DNA from 4 places in the Polycladomyces zharkentensis genome. Region 1 is predicted to be linked to each of the others. Evidence: riboswitches for the same ligand, from Rfam matches in the RefSeq annotation. Region 1 holds a riboswitch; each other region holds the start of a gene.
What was found. Region 1 has a riboswitch for S-adenosylmethionine ahead of metH (methionine synthase). Riboswitches for the same ligand answer to the same signal wherever they lie in the genome.
Positions count from the first base shown of each region.

Region 2: it holds a riboswitch for S-adenosylmethionine, as region 1 does, so the genes downstream of both, metX (homoserine O-acetyltransferase MetX) here and metH (methionine synthase) in region 1, are expected to answer to the same signal.
Region 3: it holds a riboswitch for S-adenosylmethionine, as region 1 does, so the genes downstream of both, JQC72_RS00545 (methionine ABC transporter ATP-binding protein) here and metH (methionine synthase) in region 1, are expected to answer to the same signal.
Region 4: it holds a riboswitch for S-adenosylmethionine, as region 1 does, so the genes downstream of both, JQC72_RS04895 (nitrite/sulfite reductase) here and metH (methionine synthase) in region 1, are expected to answer to the same signal.

Region 1 is NZ_JAFHAP010000011.1:88,795-92,852, reverse strand. It holds gene metH (methionine synthase) at 1-2,505, opposite strand, end outside; SAM riboswitch class I at 2,588-2,703, opposite strand; gene JQC72_RS12600 (disulfide oxidoreductase) at 3,226-3,678, opposite strand; gene JQC72_RS12595 (DsbA family protein) at 3,688-4,058, opposite strand, start outside.
Region 2 is NZ_JAFHAP010000006.1:154,325-158,382, reverse strand. It holds gene sdhA (succinate dehydrogenase flavoprotein subunit) at 1-927, opposite strand, end outside; gene JQC72_RS06195 (succinate dehydrogenase cytochrome b558 subunit) at 944-1,594, opposite strand; gene metX (homoserine O-acetyltransferase MetX) at 1,816-2,979, opposite strand; SAM riboswitch class I at 2,995-3,132, opposite strand; gene JQC72_RS06185 (ABC transporter ATP-binding protein) at 3,195-4,058, opposite strand, start outside.
Region 3 is NZ_JAFHAP010000001.1:118,454-122,511, forward strand. It holds gene JQC72_RS00535 (MetQ/NlpA family ABC transporter substrate-binding protein) at 250-1,044, opposite strand; gene JQC72_RS00540 (methionine ABC transporter permease) at 1,165-1,821, opposite strand; gene JQC72_RS00545 (methionine ABC transporter ATP-binding protein) at 1,814-2,800, opposite strand; SAM riboswitch class I at 2,879-2,992, opposite strand; gene JQC72_RS00550 (sugar transferase) at 3,444-4,058, opposite strand, start outside.
Region 4 is NZ_JAFHAP010000005.1:82,350-86,407, reverse strand. It holds gene JQC72_RS04910 (sulfite exporter TauE/SafE family protein) at 1-246, opposite strand, end outside; gene JQC72_RS04905 (phosphoadenylyl-sulfate reductase) at 248-970, opposite strand; gene JQC72_RS04900 (DUF3906 family protein) at 1,016-1,294, opposite strand; gene JQC72_RS04895 (nitrite/sulfite reductase) at 1,291-2,919, opposite strand; SAM riboswitch class I at 3,000-3,117, opposite strand; gene JQC72_RS04890 (YtoQ family protein) at 3,472-3,912, shown strand; gene JQC72_RS04885 (spore coat protein GerQ) at 4,008-4,058, opposite strand, start outside.

The sequences.
Region 1 (4,058 bases):
GTTGGCCAATTCCAATCCGTCCATCGCATCTTTGGCGTACAGAACCAGCCCGTCGTATTCGGGGCGGATACGGGTTTCCGTGAACTTTCGGGTCAAAGCAGCCCCTCCCACCAACAAGGGAACGTTGATTCCTGCCGTTTTCAAATCCTGTGCGGTAATGACCATCTGTTGTGCCGATTTGACCAACAGCCCGGACAAACCGATGGCGTCCGGCTGTTCCTTGCGGCAGGCGGCAATCAGTTGCTCCGGCGGCACCTTGATCCCCAGGTTGACCACTTCAAATCCGTTGTTGGACAGGATGATTTCCACCAGGTTTTTGCCGATGTCGTGCACATCTCCCTTGACCGTGGCCAACAGAATCTTGCCTTTGATGTTCGACTCTGTTTTCTCCATAAACGGCTCCAGAAACGCGACAGCCGCCTTCATCACTTCGGCACTTTGCAGCACTTCGGCCACGATCAGTTGATTGTCGTTGAACAACCGTCCCACTTCGTCCATCCCGGCCATCAGCGGACCGTTGATGATCTCCAGCGGGCTGTACTTCTCCAGCGCCAGCTTGAGATCATCGATCAATCCGTCCTTGGTTCCCTCCACGATATATTGCGCCAGCCGCTCTTCCAACGGCAACGTTTCTCCCGATGACTTCGTCTCCGTTTTTTTGGCGCGGTAAAACTGGACAAACTCGGCCAACACTGCCTCATAGTTTTCATGGTTGGTCTCAAACAGCAACCGCTCCGCCAAACGGACTTCTTCCTGCGGGATGGACGCATAACGCTCCAGTTTTTCGGTATTGACGATGGCGTAGTCCAATCCCGTCTTGGTACAGTGATACAAAAAGACGGCGTTTAACACTTCCCGTCCCGCCGGCGGCAATCCGAACGACACGTTGGAGATGCCCAGGATCGTCTGGCAACGCGGCAAACGTTCCTTGATGAGACGAATGCCCTCCACGGTTTCCTTGGCCGATCCGATGTACGCTTCATCACCCGTCCCGACGGGGAAAACCAGCGGGTCGAAAATGATGTCCTCTTCCGGAATGCCGTACTTTTCCGTCAACAAGCGGTAGGAGCGTTCAGCCACCTCCCACTTCCGTTCGCGGTCGACGGCCATGCCCCGTTCGTCGATCGTGCCCACGACGACCGCCGCGCCGTAGCGGTGAATCAGGGGCACCACCCTTTCAAAGCGCTCTTCCCCGTCTTCCAGGTTGATCGAATTGAGAATGGCTTTGCCCTGCGAAAACTTCAACGCCTCCTCCATTACCTCGGGCGATGTGGAGTCGATCATCAGCGGCGCTTTGATCACCTTGACGGCATAGGTCAAAAACCGCCGCATATCCTCCAGTTCGTCCCTGTCGGGATCAGCCAGGCACACGTCAATCACCTGAGCGCCGTTTTTCACCTGTTTTCGGGCGATTTCCGCAGCGGCTTCATATTCCCCTTCCTGGATCAGGTTTCGGAATTTGCGCGACCCGATCACGTTGGTCCGCTCACCGACGAGAATCGGTCGATTGTCCGCTTCCACATAAACGGGTTCGATGCCGGATACCGCCGGGATGCGCCGTTCCGGTACGGGACGGGGGCGTTTGTCCTTCAGCGCCTCCGCCAGCGCACGGATGTGATCCGGTGTCGTACCGCAACATCCGCCCGCCATATTGAGCCACCCGGCTTCGGCAAAGGCAGCCAACTTGGCGGCCAGTCCCTCCGGCGTTTCATGATACCTTCCCTCTTCGTCCGGAAGACCGGCGTTGGGATAACAGCTTACCCCACAACCGGCCATCGAAGCCAGCGTCCGCAAGTGGTCACGCATAAATTCCGGGCCGGTCGCACAGTTCAACCCCACGGACAAGGGGCGGAGATGGGAGATGGACACGTAAAAGGCCTCCACATTTTGCCCGGCCAACATCGTGCCCATCGGTTCGATCGTGCCGGAAATCAGAATCGGCACTTCGGTTCCCAACTCCGCAAATGCCCGCCGGATTCCGATTCCGCCCGCTTTCACATTCAGCGTGTCCTGGGATGTCTCCAGCAGCAACGCATCCACGCCGCCCAACAACAGTGCACGCGCCTGTTCGTAATACGCATCCACCAGTTGGTCGAACGTGACACCGCCCGTCACCGAGAGCGTCTTGGTTGTCGGTCCCATCGCCCCGGCCACATACCGGGGAGAACCGTCCCGCTTCCATTTGTCAACGGCTTTGCGGGCGCAGGCCACCGCTGCGCGGTTGATCTCTTCCACACGGTTTTCCAGTCCGTACTCGGCCAGCACCACCGACGTGGCACCGAACGTGTTGGTCTCCACAATGTCTGCTCCCGCTTCCAGATACGCTTCATGAATGGATTGGATCAGGTCGGGGCGTGTCAGGTTGAGTATTTCGTTACATCCCTCATACTCTTCACCACCAAAATCCTCCGCCGTCAAACGGGCATTTTGCAGCATCGTTCCCATCGCGCCGTCCAGAATCAGGATTTTTTCTCTCATCCGTTCTGCCAACGGTTGAATACCCATGGCCATCATCCTCTTTCCTTCCATCAAATAAAAAACCTTTCATCTCTGATCGGATGAAAGGTTGGCGTCGTAAACGCGCAAACTCTCATCTCCCAGAGATACCCTCTGCAGGAATTGGCACCACATTTGAAAGGCAATCCCTCTCAAATAGGTTGCCGGGCTTCATCGGGCCAGTCCCTCCGCCACTCTGGATAAGAGTTCCGCTAATCGGATTATGTGATTTTTTCGGAACAGACGAACGAAAAGGATTTGGAGATAAATATACAAAAAGAACGGGGCACCTGTCAATTGATTTCAGATCTTTGATTCGGGTGAACCTTTTTCCTCCCGCTCCGACTCGAGCGTGTCTGGTCCATATGGTCCGCATTGTTTTCCCGGCTTTCTCCCCAGAACCTCCCGAAAAACGGATCATGTCCGCTTCGAACCGTTGGGCGAAAGAACCAAGCCAAGTGCGCTTCGCTCAGGGATGCTCGCAATGGGGTTCCTCCGACGCTTCGTTCTGCCGTCAACCCGGAAAGGATGCCTCCCTGACTAACCAGACACACCCTCCTCCATCCTCTCTTTCACCATACTATATGCGCTTTGAAAGAAACTTTTCTCCGTGTTTGTCCGACCGGGCCGCCCGTTTTTACTTCTCAGGTGCCCACACGCTCCTTCGTCCCGTTCTGCCGCCGGCAGATCGTTGCCACCGCCTGAGCAACGGTCAACCGATCGCAACCGTTATGCATCCCGTTCCGTCACCGTTTCAACAGCCTCGTCCGTTGCTCCCTTCCGGGCCGCCATCAGGAACCAAGTGATCAATACAAACGCCGTCAGTGCCAAAAAGGGAATGGTGACAAATCCGAACCAGTTGATGTATTCGCCCGTGCACGGCACCCCGCGCGTGCAGGGAGTGAACGACTTCATCGCCGGTACCTTTTGCAGCAGATAATGATAAAGCGAAATGGAACCGCCGATCACACTGAGCGGAAGCGTGTAGGAAATGATCCCCCGGTCATCCCGATAACTGGCGATTCCCAGCAACACCGTCAACGGATACATAAAAATCCGCTGGAACCAGCACAACTTGCACGGTTCAAACATCGCGATCTCGCTGAAATACAAACTGCCCCCCGTCGCAACCAATGACACCACCCATGCGAAATACATTCCGTATTGCCGAATCCACCCCATCATACCGGATTATCCTTTCTTGCCCGATTCCTGAAGCGCTTGATCCAACGCTTGTTTCAATTGATTGTAGTCCAGCGGATTGTCCACTTTTTTCCCGTTGACGTAGATCGTCGGAACCGAATTGATGCCCAGTTTCTTTCCGCTGTCCATATCCCGCTGTACATCGGCCTCGTATTTCCGGGTGCGGATGTCCTGTTCCAGACGTTTCACGTCAATACCGGAAACGTGCTGCTTGGCCAATTGCACCAGAAACTCCGGCGTGGCCCAGATGACATATTCGTCCTGTTGATTCCGGTAGATCGCGTCATAGAACTGCCAGAACGCCTGTGGATTTTGACGGTAAATCGACTCACCCGCAATGCCGGCCGTCACGGAATCCG
Region 2 (4,058 bases), on a different contig from region 1:
GTAAACCATGTTTTCTCCGTTGATCCCGAGCTTCATGTCCACGCACACTTTGAAGATGGCCCGCGTGGCGATATCCCGCGGCACCAAGTTGCCGTAAGCCGGGTACATTTCCTCGAGGAAGTACCACGGTTTGCCGTCTTTATAGGTCCAGACACGCCCGCCTTCTCCCCGTGCGGACTCGGACATCAGGCGCAATTTATCATCGCCCGGGATGGCGGTCGGGTGTACTTGGATGAACTCCCCGTTGGCGTAATAAGCACCTTGTTGATATACGGCACTCGCCGCCGATCCGGTGTTGATCATCGAGTTGGTCGATTTGCCGAAAATCATGCCCAAGCCGCCCGTCGCCAGGATCACGGCGTCGGCCAGGAAAGCCTTGATCTCGTGATTGCGCAGGTTTTGCGCCACGATCCCGCGGCAACGGCCTTCATCGTCCAAGATCACCTTCAGGAATTCCCAGTGCTCGTACTTGGTGACCCGACCGGCCACTTCCCAGCGGCGGACTTGCTCGTCCAACGCATAGAGCAATTGTTGCCCGGTGGTGGCGCCGGCGTAAGCGGTACGGTGATGCTTGGTCCCTCCGAAACGGCGGAAGTCGATCAATCCCTCCGGCGTCCGGTTGAACGGCACTCCCATCCGGTCCATCAGGTAAATGATGCCCGGCGCCGCTTCACACATTGCTTTGACCGGGGGTTGGTTGGCCAAAAAGTCCCCGCCGTAGATCGTGTCGTCAAAGTGTTCCCACGGCGAGTCGCCTTCCCCTTTGGTGTTGACCGCACCGTTGATGCCGCCCTGCGCGCACACCGAGTGGGAACGTTTCACGGGCACGAGCGAAAACAACTCGACATTGGCACCCGCTTCCGCCGTCTTGATGGCGGCCATCAGACCGGCCAATCCGCCACCCACGATAATGATTTTTTCGTTCATTGAACACTGCCCCCTTTTAACGCTGCGCCAACTGGTTCAAAAACTCCGGATTGTGGAATGCGAACAGGGCACTGACGCCGATGTACGACACAACCACGAAAAGGGCCATGCACACCCAAGTGGATACATATTGCGCACGCGGCCCGACCGTAATGCCCCAGCTGACCAAAAACGACCAGAGCCCGTTGCTGAAGTGGAAGACAGCAGCCAAGACTCCGATCAAATACAACGCAAAATTGACGTCACTGCTGAGGATCTGGTGCATCATCACTGTCAACTCATGCGGGTTCAAATCACGCAAGGCCACCTGAACCCGCGTTTCCCATACGTGCCATCCCACGAAAACGAGCGTGATGACGCCGGTGACACGTTGCAACATAAACATGTAGTTGCGGAACGTGCCGTGATTCACCACGTTGTTTTTCGCTTGGAACGCGATGTGCAGACCGTACAGCGCATGGTACAAAAGCGGCAGGTAGATAAACACCGTTTCCAAGGCGAGCAGGAACGGCAGATCCCAGATCCACTCCACCTTTTCTTGGAAAACAGCGGGGCCTCTGGTCGCAAAATAGTTCGTCAACAAGTGCTCGACCAAAAAAAAGCCCACCGGAATGACACCCAGCAACGAGTGCAGCCGACGGTTGAAGAAACTGCTGTGATTGCTCATCTTGCGCCCTCCAATAACCCCTTGTAAATTGGACTTTGATAGTACGATCAAGCCGTGATGTCAAACCGCTTCCCAAAGGTTTCGACAAGTGTGTCGAATCCCTCGGACCGCCAGCAAGAGCAGCCCTGTGGTTAGAAAGGGGTTTCAACTTTGTGAACATCCTTATTTTACTCCCAATCATTCAACAGCGTCAAGGAAAGGGGGTCAGCACCTCTCCGGCGCTACCCCTCCAAAAATTGCCGGATGACCGGTCCCATCTGTTCGTATTCGATCAAAAACGCATCATGGCCGTACGGGGACCGGAATTCCCACAGCTGCGCATCTTTTCCCTGCGCCCGTAATTCCCGAAACAATGTCCGTTGCTCCTCAATTTGAAACAACCGATCCTCCTCAATGCCGATGATCAGCACGCGGGAGCGGATTTTCGACAGCGCGGCCGCCATTCCGCCACGTCCCCTGCCCACATCATGCGTGTCCATCGCTTTGAGCAGACACAAATAACTGTTGGCATCAAACCGGTTGACCAGTTTTTCTCCCTGGTATCGCAGATAGCTTTCCACCTGAAACGTCGCGTCCCGGGACCATTCCGGCACATCGGTCTGCAAACGGCGTTGGAACCGCTGGTGAAACAATGTGTCCGTCCGGTAGGTGACCATCCCGACCATTCGGGCGATGGCCAGCCCTTTTTTCGGCCCCGGCCCCGGATAGTAATCGCCTCCCTGCCAGTCCGGATCGGACATGATGGCTTGGCGCCCGATGTCGTTGTAGGCGATGGCCATGGGGGACAACGCGGCCGTGGTGGCGATGGGGATCAAATTCTCCACCGCTTCAGGGTATAAGATGCCCCATTCCAGTACCTGCATTCCCCCCATGGAACCGCCGATGACGGTATGAACCCGATCGATGCCCATTTTCTGAAGCGTACGATACTGCACGTGGACCATATCGCGAATGGTGACCGGAGGAAAAGCCGAACCATAGGGTCGCCCCGTATCCGGATTGATGGATGACGGACCCGTACTGCCATTACAGCCGCCGAGTACATTGGTGGTGACGACAAAATACCGATTGGTGTCGATGTAACGACCGGGTCCGATCAAACCGTCCCACCAGCCCGGTTCCCGTTCATCCCCGACGGCATGCGCATCCCCCGTCAATGCGTGACAAACCAATACCACGTTGTCCCGGTTCGCCGACAGGCTGCCCACTGTCTCCACCGCAATGCACACATCCCGAAGTGTTTCACCGCATTCCAATGTTACCGGCCCCACGGCCACCGTTTTCTTTGTCACCGTATCGACGCTGGCTACCACGCGTTTTCTCTCCTTTTTCAAAAGGAAACACCCTCTTCGATCAGAAGAGGGTGTCGTCTGCTCCCATGCCATCGCAGTCCGTCCCCCTTCTCATCTCTCAGAACCTGTCGGTTCTGCAGGAATTGGCACCATTCCCCGCCGTTTGACGTGTGCGTGGATGCACGCGGTAAACGGGGTGGTTGCCGGGCTTCATCGGGCCAGTCCCTCCGCCGCTCTGGATAAGAAGGTGTTTCCTGATATTCGTATTTGAAGCTTATGATACGATGGATCGAAATTTCTGTCAATGTCTACTTGGACGAAAAGCGAATGATCGGCTCATGCGTGACGGACGGTGCATCCGGGTGTTCCAGCCAGCAATTGACGCGATGCGTCCGGGAAACCTCGGTCACTTCGGGTATCTCGTCGTTGCAAATGTGCATCGTGTACGGACAACGATCGGCAAACGGGCAACCCTTGGGCGGATCGAACAAATCCGGCGGGGACCCGGGGATCGGTTTCAACTCCTGCTTCCGGTCCAAATCGAGCCGGGGCATGGAAGCCAACAGTCCCCAGGTGTACGGATGACGCGGCCGGTAGAAGATCTCTTCCACCGTTCCCGTCTCCACCACCTTGCCCCCGTACATCACCGCCACGCGTTGCGCCATTTCCGCGACCACGCCCAAATCGTGGGTGATCAAAATGACAGCGGTGTCCGTTTTCTTTTGCAGTTCCTTCAACAGTTCGATGATTTGCGCCTGAATCGTGACGTCCAATGCCGTGGTCGGCTCGTCCGCGATCAAAATCTTGGGATTGCAGGCCAATGCGATGGCGATCATGGCCCGTTGTCGCATCCCGCCGCTGAATTCGTGCGGGTAATTGTTAATCCGCGTCTCAGGGCTGGGAATGCCCACCAAACGCAACATTTCCACCGCGCGTCGGCGCGCTTCTGAAGGGGAAATGCGCTGGTGCCAAATCAACCCCTCCATGATCTGCTTGCCCACCGTCATCGTCGGGTTGAGCGACGTCATCGGGTCCTGAAAGATCATCCCGATCTCTGAGCCACGCACCCGGAACATCTCTTTTTCCGTCAACTTCAACAGATCTTTCCCGTCAAACAGGATTTCACCGCTTTTGATCTTGCCGGGCGGCGAAGGGATCAAGCGCATGATCGC
Region 3 (4,058 bases), on a different contig from region 1:
AAGCCCCATGCTAATGCGTGGGGCTGAGGTTATTGACAAACTCCGTTGGCGTGCCGCTCCGTAGCGGCAGCCAGAGTCGCTCGACGGGAAATTCGGACCCAATACCTAAAAGAGGGTGGCCGTTTTCCCACGAGCGACCTTTGAGCGCAGCGATTCAGGAGCGAGAGGGAAAACGGTGCACCCGGAATTGGGAGTGGTTCAACACTTTGTCAGCAGTCTGAGCCCCACGTTGATGCGTGGGGCTTTTTGTCAAAACGCCGGAACGACGGCGCCTTTGTATTTTTGCTCGATGAATTTCTTCACTTCCGGGGAAGTGAGCGCTTTGGCCAGCTTTTGGATGGCCGGTTTCTTTTCATTGCCCGCCTTGACCGCCAGTACATTGACGTAGGGGGAATTTTTGTCCTCGATAAAGAGTGAGTCCTTCACCGGATTCAAGTTGGCTTGCAACGCATAGTTGGTGTTGATGATCGCCACATCCACCTGATCCAGCACCCGCGGCAGGATCGCCGGCTCCAGCGGCTTGAACTTCAGGTTTTTCGGATTGGATTTGATGTTGTTGAGCGTTTTGTCACCTTGACGGTTATCCAGTTTGATCAGGCCTTGCTGATCCAAGAGTAACAGCACCCGTGTCATTTCGCTGGTGGCATTGGGCAGAGCGACGGTCGCACCATTGGGGATCTGCGATTTGGATTTGTATTTTTTGGAATAGGCGCCCATCGGTTCGATGTGTACACCCACCACTTTGACCAAATGCCAACCCTGCTCTTTGTTGGAGGCTTCCATCCAGGGGATATGTTGGAAATAGTTGGCGTCCAACTCCCCTTCCTCCACCGATTTGTTGGGAAGGACATAGTCTTGGAACACACGCACTTCCAAATGGACGCCCTGTTTTTCCAAGATCGGTTTGACATGGTTCAAAATCTCGGCATGGGGAACTTGCGTCGCCCCTACACGTATGGTTGCTTCATCCTTCTTGCCTGCACCGCAAGCGGTCGTCGCCAACATCATGACCAGTGCGAGCAGACCGATCAACCATTTTTTCATCATCGCACCCTCCTCGTGCATGGATTTTGGTGAACCTTTTTCCCTTTCGTCTCTTGAATTGCTGGACCCAAAGACCGATCACGGGGAAAAGGCCACCCTGCTTTTTGCAGTTCCTGTATCTTATCGTTTATCGACGCGTCGGGCCAGCCAGTCGCCGCACCATTGTACCAGCTGAACAAATATGACGAGCAACAGGCCACACGCGTACAGCATCTGATCGTTGAACGATTGGAACCCAAAGCGGTATGCCGCGTCACCCAATCCGCCGCCACCCACGATGCCCGCCATCGCCGAGAAGCTGATCAGGGCCACACAGGTGACGGTCAACCCGGAGATGATTGCCGGTTTGGCTTCCGGCAGGAGCACCATGCGGACGATCTGCATCCGGGTAGCCCCCATCGCTTGGGCGGCTTCAATCACTCCCCGGTCGATCTCCCGGATGGCGGTTTCCACCATTCGGGCGTAGAAGGGGGCCGCTCCCGCGATCAGAGGAATCGTGGCCGCCGTCGGACCAAGCGTGGTGCCGACCAACAGCTTGGACAGCGGGAACAGAAAGAGAACCAGTACAATGAACGGCACCGCCCGGAACAGGTTGACGATCAGGCCCAAGATCCGCTGGATCACAACGTTTTCCCACAGGTGTCCCTTATCCGTGATCACGAGGAGCACCCCCAACGGAATGCCGATCACGGCCGAGAAAAACGTGGAGATGGCCACCATGTACAGCGTTTCCCCGGTCGCTTGCCACAAAAGGGTGGTGTCCAGTTGATCAAACATACGGGATCACCTCCGAACTGCCCTCAAATTCCCGGATCGCCTCCACTGCATCCCGGACTTGGTCCCCTTCTCCGCTCACCCGCAAGGTGATCGTTCCGTCGTTTTCCTCATGGTCAGGCAAGATCGTCACTGTCACGCCTCGTTTTACCCAATCGGCCAAGCGGGACCAGATGCGATCCAAATCATTTGACCGCACCTGGATCAAAGCGGCATGCTCTTTTGAAGCTTCCAGTTCTTCAGTGTGATAGGACTGTACGAATTGTCGGGTAACCGGGTGTTTCGGTTGCCGGAACAGCGTATCCACCTCACCCAGTTCCACCACTTTTCCGGCTTCCATGACGGCCATGCGGTGGCACAGCCGTTTGACCACACTCATTTCATGCGTGATGATCACCATCGTAATGCCGGTGTCCCGGTGGATCTCCTTCAACAATTGCAAAATGGAAGCTGTCGTCTCCGGGTCCAGTGCCGATGTCGCCTCATCACAAAGCAAGACGCTCGGATCATTGGCCAACGCCCGTGCGATGCCGACACGCTGTTTCTGTCCCCCGGACAGTTGGGCGGGATACGCGTTTGCCCGATGGGCAAGACCCACCCGTTCCAGCAAGGCATCCACTTTTTCCCGGATTTCCTTTTTCGATTTGCCCGCCAGCTCCAAGGGGAAGGCCACATTTTCCCACACGGTGCGGGACCATAGCAAGTGGAAATGCTGAAAAATCATGCCGATTTTCTTTCGCGCTTCGCGCAACTCCCGCTCGCTGCTTTCGGAAATGGAAATGCCATCCACCGTGACACTGCCCGAAGTGGGTTTTTCCAATCCGTTGAGCAGTCGAAGCAATGTGCTTTTCCCCGCTCCGCTGTGACCGACGATCCCGAAAATTTCTCCGCGTTCGATGCGGAGATTGATATCCTGTAACGCGACCACATCCTCGCCTTTCGAGGAAGGGTACACTTTGTTCACTTGGTCGAGTACAATCATCGCGTTCACCACCTGTCTGTAAGAAAAGATCCCTTTCTGCCAGAGCAGAAAGGGATCTTATTTATCATAAAATCGCCTCTCTCATCTGCCAGAACCGATGGGCTCTGCAGGAATTGGCACCATTTCCGCGTGCATACCGCGGACGGTTGCCGGGTTTCATCGGGCCAGTCCCTCCACCTCTCTTGATAAGAGCGCGCAACATCGTCGTATCAAGTTGTCAGATTACATCCTACCACGACAACGTTCGCGATGTCAACGACATTCTTCTTTCCCATAATATACAAATTTTTTTGATGAATGATGACGGTAGATTACCATGAGATTACATTTCGTTTACAAATGGCCAAAAACCCACTACGGCGACGGACATTCGCGTATAATAAAGACAATCAAGGACACGAACAACGGAGGTGCCCGACATGAGCACGGTTGTCGGCAAATCGTTTTGGATCGGCCTGATCAATGCGACCGGTTTAAGCCTCCCGTTTTGGCTTCTCCTGTATATGGCCCTTCGGCTGACCTTTTAATGGGGGATTGCCACAGCCGGAGCTTCATGTGTCGGGAAAGCTTGTGATACAAATGAACAGAAACGGGAAAAAACGGATTACCCTCGGGGCAATCCGTTTTGTCTTGGCACAGCGAATCAACGGGCACCGTTACCGGTCAGCACCACCCATACCGTACGCAGCAGAATGCGCATATCCAGCGCGAACGATTGCCGTTTGATGTAGTACATATCCAATTCGAATTTCTCTTTCGGTGTCATGTCATAACCACCGTTCACCTGTGCCCATCCGGTCAAACCCGGTTTCACCAACAGGCGATTTTTGAATCCGGGAATCTCTGCGGCAAATTTCTCGGTGAACATCGGTCTTTCCGGCCGCGGGCCGATCAAACTCATGTCCCCTTTCAAGACACTGATCAGCTGCGGAATTTCATCGATCCGCGTCTTGCGGATAAACCGTCCTACGCGGGTCACTCGGGGATCGTTTTTGGATGCCCATTGCGGACCGTTTTTCTCCGCGTCCACCCGCATGGAGCGCAGTTTGACGATATAGAAGGGTTTCCCGTGCAAGCCGACGCGTTCCTGTTTGTAGAAGACGGGACCTTTTGATTCCAATTTGATCGCAATCGCGGTCAACACCAATACCGGCAAGGTCAGAATCAAGAAAGTAACGGAAAAAATGATTTCAAATACCCGTTTGGCAATCGGGTACCAGCCCGAAGGCGGTTGGTAAACGCCTTCCGAGTACAAGTG
Region 4 (4,058 bases), on a different contig from region 1:
CGGCACGCTTCCTTTCAACAATTGAAACACCATCTGCTTGTGCCAAGTACTTTGACGGATGTGCTGCAGCGTACCGACCGCCTTGGTCACGGCGGAATAGACCAAATCCGTTCCTACGGCCATCGTGGGCGAAAAGCCGTACAGCAAAATGAGGAGCGGGGTCATGAGCAACCCCCCGCCCATTCCTGTCAGCCCCACCAACGTGCCCACCAAAAAACCCGTGAAAATAATACCGATCTCCAACATTTTACTTATGCAATCCGCACTCCGTCTTCATGAATCCCGCCCAGCGACCGGCTCGCGGATCTTCTCCCGGTTTGACCGGTCGGGTACAAGGTTCACAGCCGATACTGGGATATTGGCGGTCATGAAGCGGATTGTATGGCACCTCGTTTTCTTTGATGTATGACCACACTTGCTCGGAAGTCCAAAAGGCCAACGGATTGATCTTGACCAATTGGAACTTGCCGTCCCATTCCACCACTTCGGCGTTGGCACGCGTGGGCGACTGCTCCCGCCGGATGCCGGTAATCCACGCACGGTAGGATTTCAACTGCTTTTCAAGCGGCGCCACTTTCCGCAGATAACAACACTGGTTGGGATCGCGCGCCCACAACTGATCTCCCCATTCCCGCGCCTGTTGTTCCAGCGAAAGATCAGTGGAAACGCGGATGAAATCCTTTTGATACTTCTCCGCCAGACGATCCCGGGTTTCATAGGTTTCCCGGAACAAGAGACTGGTGTCCAAGTAGAAAATGTCGACATCGGGGTTCAATTTGACCAACATGTCCACGAGCGCCACGTCTTCATAACCGAAGCTGCACGCCAACGTCAAATCCGCCGGACCGAACTGCTGAACAGCCCATGCCAGGATATCCGAAGGATGTGCATTCCGTAATTCCTCAGCCGCCGCTTTGCACGCTTCCGGTGACCATACTTTCTCTTCCGTCTGTACAGTTTGATTGCCCATGATGTTCCCTCCTGCACAATGCATATTCATTCCGCACGCAATTGGTCACACATCAAACCCATTTTCCGACACATTTCCACTGATAACGTATCCGCTCCCCGTTTTTGCCCTGCGCTTTTCCTCCAACGCCCATTCCGCCACCTTGGGTGGAACGAGAAAATGACGTTCCCATTCTTTTTCCGCCGTGCTAAAGGCCGTTTCGTCGTCTTCCGCCAGGATCACAATCGTATGCGTTTCCCCTTCTTCCGTCACAACCGACAACCGGTACAGAAACAGGGAGGGTTCCTGACGATCCTTCCGATGATTCGTCTTATGAACACTCATTGCGTTCCCGCCTTGGCCAGTGCTTCGTCCAGTCGCTCCTGGAATGCGGCCACCCCTACGCGGTCCACGAATTCGGAAAACGATTCACCGGGTTGCCGTTCATTTTTGTAAAAGAGCACCAACGATTCCAACACGCGCGGAACATCATTTGCTTCCACACGCCCCTTGAGCTGGGTGTTGAAACGGCCTTTCCCGTTCAGATGTCCGCCAACCGACACGGTGTATGCCTCCACCATGCCTGCCGAAGTTTTCAGTTTGCCGCCCAACAGCCCGATATCGGCGATTTGTTGCTGGCCGCAGGAGTTGGGACAACCGTTCACATGCAGGCGGATCGGCACGTCGAGGTCAATGCGGGAATCCAGATACTCCACCGTCCGGTGCATCAACTTCTTGGTTTCGGTCAACGCCAAGTTGCAGAATTCGTTACCGGTGCAGGAAACGGCATGTCCGACAAATGTTTTCGGATAGGGTGTCAGCCGCTCCAGCAACGGTTCTTTCAACAGATCGTCCACCCGGTCCCGCGGTACGTCGGGGATGATCACGTTTTGCGTGTTTACCGTGCGCACGGAACCCGAGCCGTATTTGTCCGCAAGATCGGCCAGTTGGAAAAACTCTTCTGCGGACGTCCGGCCGACGGGAATATTGAGTCCCACGTAGCAAAGCCCTTCCTGTTTTTGCGGATGCACACCCGTGAAATACCCGCCGTTCCACTCCTTCAACTGATCTTCCCCGCGGGAGGGATAAGGGCCGATCAGTTCGGTCAACACTTGCAAAAATTTCTCCGGTCCCCAGTCGGCAACCAGGAACTTCAGACGGGCACGATGCCGTTTTTCACGGTAACCGTAATCCCGGAACACTTTGGTGATTCCGACCGCCACATCCACCACTTGTTCCGGGCGCACAAACAGATCCAACTGCTGCGCCAGATGCGGCCGGTTGGACAATCCGCCGCCCACCCACACGTGGAATCCGACTACCCGTTCTCCGTCGATCTCCTTGATCGCAGGCGTGAAGGCGACATCGTTGATTTGTGCGTGCCCCGCATTGTGAATGTTGGCGGATACGGAAATTTTGTATTTCCTGGGCAAATTGGAAAATTCCTTGTTCAGCAAGAAAGTCTTCTCCAGTTCGGAAACGATCGGACGCGTATCGATCAGCTCATACGGATCGATTCCCGCCAACGGGTTACCGACAATATTGCGCGGACAGTCTCCACATGCCTCGTAAGAGTACAAACCCACTTCGTTCAACCGGCGGAAAATATCCGGGATATTCTCAATCCGAAGCCAGTGATACTGCACCGCCTGCCGTGTGGTCACATCGATGAGACCCCGGCCGTAATCGCGGGCAACTTCGGCCAGCACGCGCACTTGCCGAGAGTTCAGCACGCCCGTCGGAATCCGCACCCGCATCATGAAATAACCGTCAGATTTGGGTCGTTGCAGGTACAATCCCGCCCATTTGAAGCGGGCAAATTCCTCTTCGGGTATTGACTCAAACCCGGTTTGGGCGTATTTCTCGATATCGGGAATGACATCCAAACCGTCTTTTTCCAGTTTCAGTTTTTCCACTTCGTTCAGACGATCGATATCTTTCGCCCATTTCCATTGTTGCTGTTGCGCCATGATCGCTCCCCCTTTGATGAAAAAACCCCTTTTCCCGACGGGAGAAAAGGGGCGGTTTTTTCTCGATAACGCCTTTTTTCTCCCCATCTTCGAGAACCCGCGGTTCTCTCCGGAATTGGCACCGGGTTCCGCCCCGAGGGTCGAAACTGGTTGCCGAGGCTTCACAGGGCCGAGTCCCTCCACCTCTCTGGATGGGAAAGCAGGTATATTGCCAAAACCGAGTTAACCACTCAGATTAGTAAACTAAACTGATTTGTTGTCATGATACTCCGATTTGTCGCTATTGTCAACCCGTTTTCAAAAAAATTTTTTTAATAGGAACTGCCTATCTGTGAGAAAACCCCAAGCGCACCGAAGCCGTCCACTGCATGTTTGTCGCTTTTTGATACAATGGAAGAGGATCTGCCCCAAGGCATCATGGGTGTGTCCGGCCATCATCAGGTGGGCCGCATGCTGCGCCCACAGTTTCAAATCGCCTTGATTTGCTGGGCACAGGGGAAGCGATGCACACGATAGGAATCAAGACACGACCTCAAAAGGAGGAGATGGAAATTGGAACTGCTGGTTTATCTCGCGGGGCAAATTCATGACGATTGGCGCGAACAATTGCGAAAAAAAGCGGAAGAGCGCGGCCTGCCGATCATCTTTAAAGGGCCGCAGGAAGATCATGACCGCTCAGACGCGATCGGCGAACTCATCAAAGGAAAACAGCCCAACGCGGTATACCGCGATCATGCTGCGTCCGAACTGAACAATCTGCGGACACGAATCTGGATGCAGAAAGCGGATGTGGTGATTGCGCTGTTTGGTGAGAAATACCGGCAATGGAACACGGCGATGGACGCGGCCATGGCCATCCAGATGGGAAAACCGCTCATTTTGGTTCGCCCCGAAAGCCTGCATCATCCGTTGAAAGAGCTGTCCCAAAGGGCGCAAGTGACCGTGGAAACAGTAGACCAAGCGTTGGATGCACTGGCTTACGTTTTGGAGTAAGCAAAAAAAAATCCGTTTCCCCTGGCAGTACCGGAAACGGACACCGCTTCATCCAAGTCGGCTCCACCTGTTGATCGGGCCGGCTTTTTTGCCGTTTAAGATTCACCGGCCAAAGCGGCGGGCCGATCATCAAACACCACATAATC